2 regions of the Microbacterium sp. NPDC055599 genome follow, and region 1 is predicted to be linked to the other one. Evidence: riboswitches for the same ligand, from Rfam matches in the RefSeq annotation. Region 1 holds a riboswitch; the other holds the start of a gene.
The links. A riboswitch is a leader RNA that binds a small molecule or an ion and turns the genes downstream of it on or off. The one in region 1 is predicted to bind thiamine pyrophosphate.
Positions count from the first base shown of each region.

Region 1 (4,470 bases):
TCGCGTAAACGGGGTGAGGCTCAGGCGCCGGGACCGAGGATGAAGTTCCAGGCTCCGGTGAGCACGGCCGCCGCGACCGCGATGCCGGAGATGGCCGCGCCGACCGCGAGCAGCAGCCACTCCGCCGCCCCGAACCGCGACTCGCGCGCCCACGTGCGGCGCCCCGGCGCCCCGAACCCTCGCGCTTCCATGGCCGTGGCGAGCTTGGCACCGCGGCGGATCGACAGCACGAGCAGCGCGAACGCCATCCCGAAGAAACGGCGGAGGCGTCCGCGGTCGGCCACCCCGCGTGCGCGCCGCGCCAGTTCGAGCGCCCGCCAGTCGTCGAGGAACAGTCCGACCATGCGCAGGCCCGCGAGCGCACCCAGCACGAACCGGGCGGGGAGGCGGAGGATCTGCCCGAGCCCGTCGGCGAGGTCGGTGGGGTCGACGGTCACGAACAGCACCACGGACGGCAGGGCGATCGCGAGCACGCGCAGCATCGTCGCCACGGCGAGGGCGAGCGAGCCCTCGCTGATGCGAAGCACGAACCAGTCCACGTACACGGTGCCGGAGGTCTCGCCGTACAGCGCGATCGTGAGCCCGGTGAGCGGCGCCGCGAGCCACACCGGCCACGTGCGCACCCAGAACTCCCGCCAGCCGATGCCCGCGAACAGGAACAGCACGAACTCGAGCGCCAGGGCGACCGCGGCCGAGACCGGGTCGAGCGTGAGGATGAGCGGCACGGCGATCAGCGCGCTCACGCCGAGCTTGGCGACCGGGTTGATGCGGGCCACCGCGCCGGTGCGGGCCTTCGCGTCGAGCAGGGTCACGGCATGCCGCCCAGGTCGAACCGGGTGGCGTGGAGGGCTCTGGCCACGTCGAGGTCGTGCGTGATCGCGACCACGGCCGACCCCTCGTCGCGCAAGGCCGCGAGCAGCGCGACCAGCTCCGCCCACGTGCGCGCGTCCTGCCCGAACGTGGGCTCGTCCAGCACGAGCACCCGTGGGCGTGTGGCGATCGCGGCCGCGACCGTGAGGCGGCGCTTCTCCCCGCCGGAGAGCGTGTACGGGTTCGCGGCCGCGAGACGGTCGAGGCGCAGGCGGGAGAGGAGCTCGTCGGTGCGCGCGGCGATCTCGTCCTCGGGGAGGCCGAGCGCGCGGGGGCCGACGGCGAGCTCGTCGCGCACGGTCGTGGCGAGCAGCTGATGCTCCGGCTCCTGGAACACCATGCCGACGCGGGTGAGCAGGTCGCGCGAGCTCCACCGGATGGGCGCGGGGTCGGCGCCGTCCGCGAGCTCGGGCGCGGCGACCACTGCTCCCCCCGCGGGCGGAAGGAGTCCCGCGAGCGTGAGGCCGAGCGTCGACTTGCCGGCGCCGTTGGGCCCGGTGACCGCGACGGCTTCTCCCGCGTGCACGTCGAGGTCGATGCCCGTGGCGACCGGGCGACCCTTCACCCGGGCGACCGCGAGCCCGCGCGCCGAGAGCAGCACCTCGCGGGGGGCCGTGCGCGGCGGCGGCGGGAACGCGGGCGGATGCCCGGGGACCCACACCCCGTCGTCGGCGAGCCGCTGCCCCTGCGCCCCGAGCACCTCGTGCGGGGGGCCGTCGGCGACCACGCCGCCCTCGCCGATCACGATCACGCGGGTCATGAGCGGCAGCCACACGTCGAGCCGGTGCTCCACGACCACGAGCGTGGCGGGGTGGGTGTCGAGCAGGCGCGACACCGCGTCGCGCACCTCCGCCACCCCGTGCGGGTCGAGGTTCGCGGTGGGCTCGTCGAGCAGCAGCAGTCCGGGGCGCATGGCGAGGAGTCCCGCGAGCGCGAGGCGCTGCTTCTGCCCGCCCGACAGCGCCTTGGTGGGGTGGTCGAGCGGCACGTCGAGCCCCACGGCCTCGAGGGCCGCGGTGACGCGCGGCCAGATCTCGGCGCGCGGGATGCCCAGGTTCTCGCAGCCGAAGGCAACGTCGTCGCCCACGCGTGCCAGGATCACCTGCGAGTCGGGGTCTTGCAGCACCAGTCCTGCGCGACCCCGGGTGGCGGTCGCCGCGGCGCCGTCGACGAGCAGCCGGCCCTCGCTCTCGCCCTCCTCCTCGCCGCCCAGCACACCGGCGAGCCCGTGGAGCAGCGTCGACTTGCCCGCGCCGGATGCGCCGAGCACGAGCACGCGCTCGCCCGGCTCGATGCGGAACGACACGTCGCGCAGGGCCCAGGCGAGGCGACTCGCGTGACGCCACCCCCACCCTCGGGCCTCGACGGCGGCGGGGGTGGCCTGCTCGGCCCCCATCAGACGCGGACGCGCGCCTCGCGGCCGGAGCCGAACCGGTCGAGCGCGCCGGTCGCCGCGATGCCCCTGGCCAGAACCCACGACAGCGCCCCCGCGATCACCGCGCCGGAGACGACGGTGCTGAGCAGGTAGATCGTCGTGAACGCCGGGCCGGATCCGGCGTACCAGAGCACGAGGTTGTTGATGCCGCCCGCGAGCGCGGCGCCCGCACCGGCGAGGATCGCGACGGGCAGCGACCAACGACGGTAGAAGAACAGCAGGAAGACGAGCTCGGCGCCGAGCCCCTGCACGAGCCCGGCCTCGAGGGTGAGGAAGCCGCCCCACTGGTTGCCGATGAGCGCCGAGACGACGGCGGCGAGCAGTTCGACGTAGATCGCGGCTCCGGCCTTGCGGATGATGAGTCCGCCGAGCACGCCCGCGAACAGCCAGGGGCCGTCGAGCAGGCCCTGCAGCCCCGGGAGCAGCGGTTCGAGGAGGGCCTTGGGGCCGAGGTAGCCGACGTTCCAGGCGAGGAAGATCAGGCCGGCGGCGACACCGAGGACACTGGCGACGACGATGTCGACGATGCGCCAGCGCAGGTAGCTGCGCGGCGCGGCCGCCGTCGAGGTCTTCGCGGATGCGGACGTGGACGTGGACGTACTCATAGGAACTCCTCCCTGCGCTGGCATGACCCAGATCAGGTTCGACGGTCGAAGCGCGATTCGCTCCCTCTCAGCCCGGCTCGCCGGACTCCCGTGGTTGTGCTGACGATCCTACCCGGTCCGCCGGTTGGCGCGTCGCCGCCCCGGCGCGGCCGATTCCCGGCCGGATTCGGTACCGTAAGCGGGTGACCGCATCCGATCCCGCCGGCGAGGCGACGGGCATCGGCGGCAACGGCCCCGCTCCGACTGCTGCCCCCTCCGACGACGCCCCCACGTCCGCGCTGCGCTCGCGGGCGCGGGCGACCACCACCCCACCGACCGGGAGCGACGACGCGGGCGACGACGACGCGCGACCCCCGGCGCGGGTTCCCGCCGCCTCCGCCGTGTCGACCTCCGGTCTCGGCGCGCTGTTCGGCGACCGTGCGCGCACCGCGACCGCGACCGATGCCTCCGCGAACGGCGCCGCGACCGGAGGCGACGCGGACGTGAGCACGGACGGCCCCGCGGCCGAGGTCTCCCCCTCCGCTGATCCCGCGATCCCGTCCGTCGCGTCGGCCCCGCCCGCCGCGGACTCCGCGTCCTCGACGATCACGGCAGCGACGCCGCCGCTGACCAAGCCGCCGTTCCGCGCGAGGGTGTCGGAGCCGGCTCCCCCGGCCGAAGACGACGATGCAGCGGTCGCCCTCCTGTCCGGTACGGCCGCGCAGTGGGCGGACGACGCGACCCCGGCGACCGCGCTGACCTGGGTGGATCCGGCCGATGTCGCGGCCCACGCTCCCGCCGTCTCGCTCGATGCCGAGCCGGAGGCGCAGACCGCCGAGGGGCTGTTCCGCGGGGCCCGGTTGCGTCCGGCCATCGCGCGCCCCGGCCTGCTGGTGCCGTTGGGGGTGCTGGCCGGGCTCGTCCTGGCCTATTCGGGCACGACGCTGCTGTGGCCGCTGCACGAGGTGCCCCCGGCGGTGGAGGCGGTGCAGTTCGAGACGACGCCCGCCACGGCCGCCGAGCTCACGTGGCCTGCGGAGGGCAGCGCGGCCGTGGGGGTTGCCGGCATGACCACGTCGGCGTCGATCCCGGATGCGGTGAGCATCGCGAGCATCACGAAGGTCGTCAGCAGCCTGATGGTGCTGGATCGGATGCCGCTCGCGCCGGGTGAGCAGGGACCGGAGTTCCGTTTCACCCGCGGCGACAGCGTGCGCTACTGGGACTATCGACGCCAGGATCAGTCGGCGCTCGACGTCCCGGTCAACGGTGTGCTCACGGAGTATCAGCTGTTGCAGGGCACGCTGCTCGGCTCGGCGAACAACTACATCGATCGGCTGGCCTCGGAGATCTGGGGGTCGAACTCCGAGTTCGCCAGGGCGGCCGAGGAGTGGCTGAGCGAGCGTGGTCTGACCGGGATCACGGTGGTGACGCCGTCGGGTTTCGATGAGCGCAACGTCGCGACGCCGGAGGCGCTGATCGCGCTCGGCGAGCTGGCGATGCGCAACCCGGTGTTCGCGGAGATCGTCGGCACCGCCTCGGTCGAGCTTCCGGGCGCGGGGACGGTCGTGAACACCAACGGCA
Region 1 is NZ_JBSHIM010000009.1:40,540-45,009, forward strand. It holds gene ACWGQ1_RS10345 (energy-coupling factor transporter transmembrane component T family protein) at 21-812, opposite strand; gene ACWGQ1_RS10350 (ABC transporter ATP-binding protein) at 809-2,266, opposite strand; gene ACWGQ1_RS10355 (ECF transporter S component) at 2,266-2,910, opposite strand; TPP riboswitch at 2,901-3,012, opposite strand; gene ACWGQ1_RS10360 (D-alanyl-D-alanine carboxypeptidase) at 3,093-4,470, shown strand, end outside.

Region 2 (4,470 bases), on a different contig from region 1:
GGGCGAGCAGGGTGGCGAGCGCCGACGACAGGGAACAGCCGGTGCCGTGCGTGTTGGTGGTGGGGATGCGCGCCCCGGGGAACTCGTCCCGCAGGCCGCGGTCCGCGTCCACCAGCGCATCCGGCGCCTCGTCACCCGTGAGATGCCCACCCTTCACGAGCACCGCGGCGCCGATGTCGGCCGACAGCTCCTCAGCAGCGGCGAGCGCATCCGGCCAGTCAGTGACGGGGCGACCGACCAGCACGGCGAGCTCGGCGAGGTTCGGCGTGACCACCGTGGCGCGCGTCAGCAGCCCCCGCAGTTCACACTCCGCGTCGGGGGCGAGCAGACGGTCGCCCGATGTCGCCACCATGACCGGGTCGAGCACCACCACCGGGGGACGCTGCACATCGAGCCAGTCGGCCACCGTGCGGATGACCTCGGCGTCGGCGAGCATCCCGATCTTCACGGCGTCGATGACGATGTCGTCGGACACGGCGTCCAGCTGCGCGCGGAGGAAATCCGCCGGAGGAACGTGGACCGCCCGCACTCCCCGCGTGTTCTGCGCCGTGAGGGCGGTGAGCGCCGCCATCCCGTATCCGCCGTTCGCGGCGATCGCCTTCAGGTCGGCCTGGATGCCGGCGCCGCCCGACGGGTCGCTGCCGGCGATGCTGAGCACACGCGGCACGACCCCCGCCTGCCAACGACGACGGAACGCGGAGGCCGTCTCCGCGGGGTCCGCGGCGGCGCAGAGCGCGGAGACCACGGCGAGCCCCGCCGCGCCTGCGGCCTGGAGCGCCTCGGTGTCATCGATGCCGACCCCGCCGATCGCGACGCACGGGAGCGGGCTCTCGGCCGCGAAGGCCGCGAACCCCCCGACGCCCAGCGGCTCCGGGTGGTCCGGTTTGGTGCTCGTGGGGCGGATCACCCCGACACCGAGGTAATCGATGGTGCCCTGCGGCAGTGCGCGCACGGCATCGAGGTGTTCACGGGTGTTCGCGGTGAGTCCGATGAGCGCGTCCGGACCGAGCAGCTCTCGCGCACGCCGCACCGACGCATCGGCCTGGCCGAGATGCACGCCGTCGACCCGCGCGCCGCGCGCCCGCGCCTCGACAGCGGCGTCCAGACGATCGTTGACCACCAGCAGCGCCCGCCCGTCGATCACGGCGGAGAGCGCGATCAGCTGCTCGACGGTCTCCTCGTGCGCGGCGTTCTTGTCGCGCAGCTGCACGATGCGTGCGCCGCCGTCGACCGCGCGGCGCACGGTCTCGACCACACCGCGCTTCCCGCACAGCCCGGGATCGGTGACGAGATACAGCGAGAAGTCGGCACTCATCGGGTCTCCTCCGACACGCGGGCGCCCGCGGCGACGTCATCCCCGGTCACGGCGTCGAGCGCGTCCAGCAGCGCGACAGCGAAAGTGCCGGGCCCTGCGGCGACCGGGGCGGCGTGCTCGGCCGCCACGGTGTAGACGAGGGTCGCCGCGGCGACCGCCGTGAGCGCATCGTCTCCCGTCTGCCGAGCGGTTCCGAGGAAGGCCGCCATCACGGCGCCCAGAGCACAGCCGCCACCCGTCACGCGCGTGAGCAGTTCGTGGCCGTTGGCGATGCGCACGACGCGATCGCCGTCGGTGATCAGGTCGACGGGCCCGGACACGGCCACCACGGCTCCCGTGGTGCGGGCGAGCTCCTGCGCCGCCCCGGCAGCGGCCTCGGGGCCGTCGGTCGCGTCGACGCCGCGACCGCCGGCCGTGTGGCCTGCCAGGGCGAGGATCTCGGACGCATTGCCGCGGATCGCGGTCGGACGCCGCGCCGCGAGCTCATGCGCGAGGGTCGTGCGCACCGGCAGCACGCCGATCGCGACCGGGTCGAGCACCCACGGGGTGCCGGACGCCGCGGCTCCCGTCACGGCCTCCACGCTCGCGGCGCGCTGCTCGGGCGTCGGCGTGCCCAGGTTGATCAGCAGACCGGAGGCCACACCGGCGAACATCTCGGCCTCGCCGACGATGTCGACCATCGCGGGCGCGGCGCCCAGGGCGAGCAGCACGTTGGCGGTGAAGCCCGTGACGACCGCGTTGGTGACGCAGTGCGTCAACGGAGGCGACTGCCGCAGCGCCTCCCGCAGTCTTCCCGCCGAGGCGGCGAGGTCGGGGGTGGAAACAGGACGCAGAAGATCGCTCATCGCGACATCCCTTCGCTAGTACGAACTAGATCAGGTTCGACGGGTGTGATCTCAGCCGCGGATGCGGCACCCCGTGTCACTGCCTCGCAGTCTAGCGAGCCCCGGCGGGTCCCTCCGTGACGGCCGCGAGGATCCGCAGCTCCTCGGCGCGGGTCAGCCCCGCCCTCCGTTCCCGGTCGACGCCGCGTGCGCGCTCGTCGTCGATCACGCGCGCGATCGTGTCGGCCAGCGGACGCAGCGCCCCGCCGCGCGCCCGATAGGCGGCGTTCGACCGCGTCATGAATCCGGTCATCTCCTCGGGCAACCAGAGCGGGAGCGAATGCGGGCCCATCCAGTACTCCACGCCCTGGGCCACCAGCCGATCCGCGTCGGCGATCACCGTCGCCCCCTCGTGACCAGCGGCACGACGCACGGCGTCGAGCACCTCCCCGAGCGGACGCGCGTCGCCGATCGCATTCACGGGAGAACCGGGAGACGCGGTCACGAGGAACGCCGCCAGATCGTCCACATCGATCACCTGCGCGGTCTTCCCGTCGAGGGGCGGCAGGAGCACCGGACCGTCGGCCGCGCGGAGAAAGGCGGCGGCCCAGTAGCCGAAGCGGTCGCTGGGGTCTCCGTCGCCCACGATCAGCCCGGGACGCGCGACGAGCGCGCGTGCGCCGAGGGCCGCGACGGCGTCTTCCGCCGCGACCTTCTGGGCCGCGTAGTCGTCCTCCCCCTGGCCGTCACGCGCCGGCGCGTGACGCGGCGCGGACTCGTCGGCGCCCGCGGTCATGTCATCGGCGTACACCGACATCGACGACACGTACGTCCACTGCGCCGCACGATCGCCCAGGGCCGCGACGGCCCCCGCGACGTGCGCCGCCCGTGAGGAGACGTCCACGACGTGATCCCACTCGCGGCGGGCGACCTCCGCATAGGCGTCCGCTGCGTCCCGGTCGGCGACGATCAGCGCCGCCCCGTCGGGAGCGGCACGCCCCCCGCGCGCGAGGCAGGTCACGTCCGCGCCCGCCTCCAGCCAGCCGTGGGCAATCCGCCCCGAGAGCCAGCCCGTCCCGCCCAGGATCAGCACATCCGTCATGTGCCCATGTCAGCAGCATCCGGGGAAACGCGGAAGGCCTTCCGCTCAGGGCAGAGCGGAAGGCCTTCGCGACGGGGTCGATCAGTCGCGCAGTGCGGCGCCGAATCGCTCCGCCGCGACCGCGACACCCGCCAGCTTGGCGTCGGTCGCCTCCGCAGCGGTGAGCGTCCGGTCGTCGGCGCGGAAACGCAGCGCGAACGTCAGGCTCTTGGCTCCCTCGGACACGCCCTCACCGCGGTAGTCGTCGACCAGTCGCACCGACTCCAGCAGCGCGCCCGCCCCCTCGGCGAGCGCCGCCCGCACCTCGCCCGCCGGCACATCGGCGGCCACGGTCAGCGACACGTCCTGCGTGGCCGCAGGGAACGTCGACAGCGAGGCCGCCACGATCCGCGTCCCCGCGAGGGTGAGGATGCGGTCGAGGTCGAGCTCGAGCACGGTGGCGCGACCGGGCAGGTCGGCGTCCTCCGCCACCGAGGGGTGCAGCTCCCCGACGTAGCCGACCTCCTCGCCGGCCGCGACGAGCGCCCCGGTGCGGCCGGGATGCAGCGCGGCGCGCTGCGCCTGTCGCACGTCGATGTCGATGCCCGCGGCGGCAGCGATCACGCGCACGGCGTCGAGCGCCTCGACCAGCCCCGACGCCTCGGCGGGACGACCCGGCTGACGCGGCGACACGTTGCCGGTGAGGAGCACCGCGATGTGGCGCTCCTGGGGCGGGATGGACGCGTCGAGCGCGGCGAGCGTCTCGTCGGAGGGGCGCACGCCGAGCGGCGGCACCGTGTCGGTTCCGTACTCGACGCCCGGCTCCGGCAGGAACACGAGGCCCGTCTCGAAGAGGGCCAGGTCGGTCATGCCGCGGGCGATGTTGCGGTGCGCGGTCTGCAGCAGCCCCGGGATCAGCGAGCGGCGCAGGTACGGGGCCTGCCCGTCGAGCGGGTTCGCCAGGCGGATGCTCGGCAGGTGCTCGCCCGACGCGGAACCGTGCAGGTCGTTCTGCGCCTCGGTCGTGAACGGGAAGGCCGGCGTCTCGACGAAGCCCGCCGCCGCGAGTGCGTTCGCCACGCGGCGACGACCCTGCTGGTGGGCGGTGAGGCCGCGACCGGACGGCGGCGTCGGCAAGACCGCGGGGATGCGGTCGAGCCCGTGGATGCGGGCGACCTCCTCCGCGAGCGTCCACTTGTCGGTGAGGTCGGGTCGCCAGGTGGGCGGGATCACGGTCCAGCCGTCTTCGG
Region 2 is NZ_JBSHIM010000024.1:15,282-19,751, forward strand. It holds gene ACWGQ1_RS17615 (bifunctional hydroxymethylpyrimidine kinase/phosphomethylpyrimidine kinase) at 1-1,315, opposite strand, end outside; gene thiM (hydroxyethylthiazole kinase) at 1,312-2,160, opposite strand; TPP riboswitch at 2,151-2,244, opposite strand; gene ACWGQ1_RS17625 (NAD-dependent epimerase/dehydratase family protein) at 2,252-3,241, opposite strand; gene pheT (phenylalanine--tRNA ligase subunit beta) at 3,323-4,470, opposite strand, start outside.
Region 2: it holds a riboswitch for thiamine pyrophosphate, as region 1 does, so the genes downstream of both, thiM (hydroxyethylthiazole kinase) here and ACWGQ1_RS10355 (ECF transporter S component) in region 1, are expected to answer to the same signal.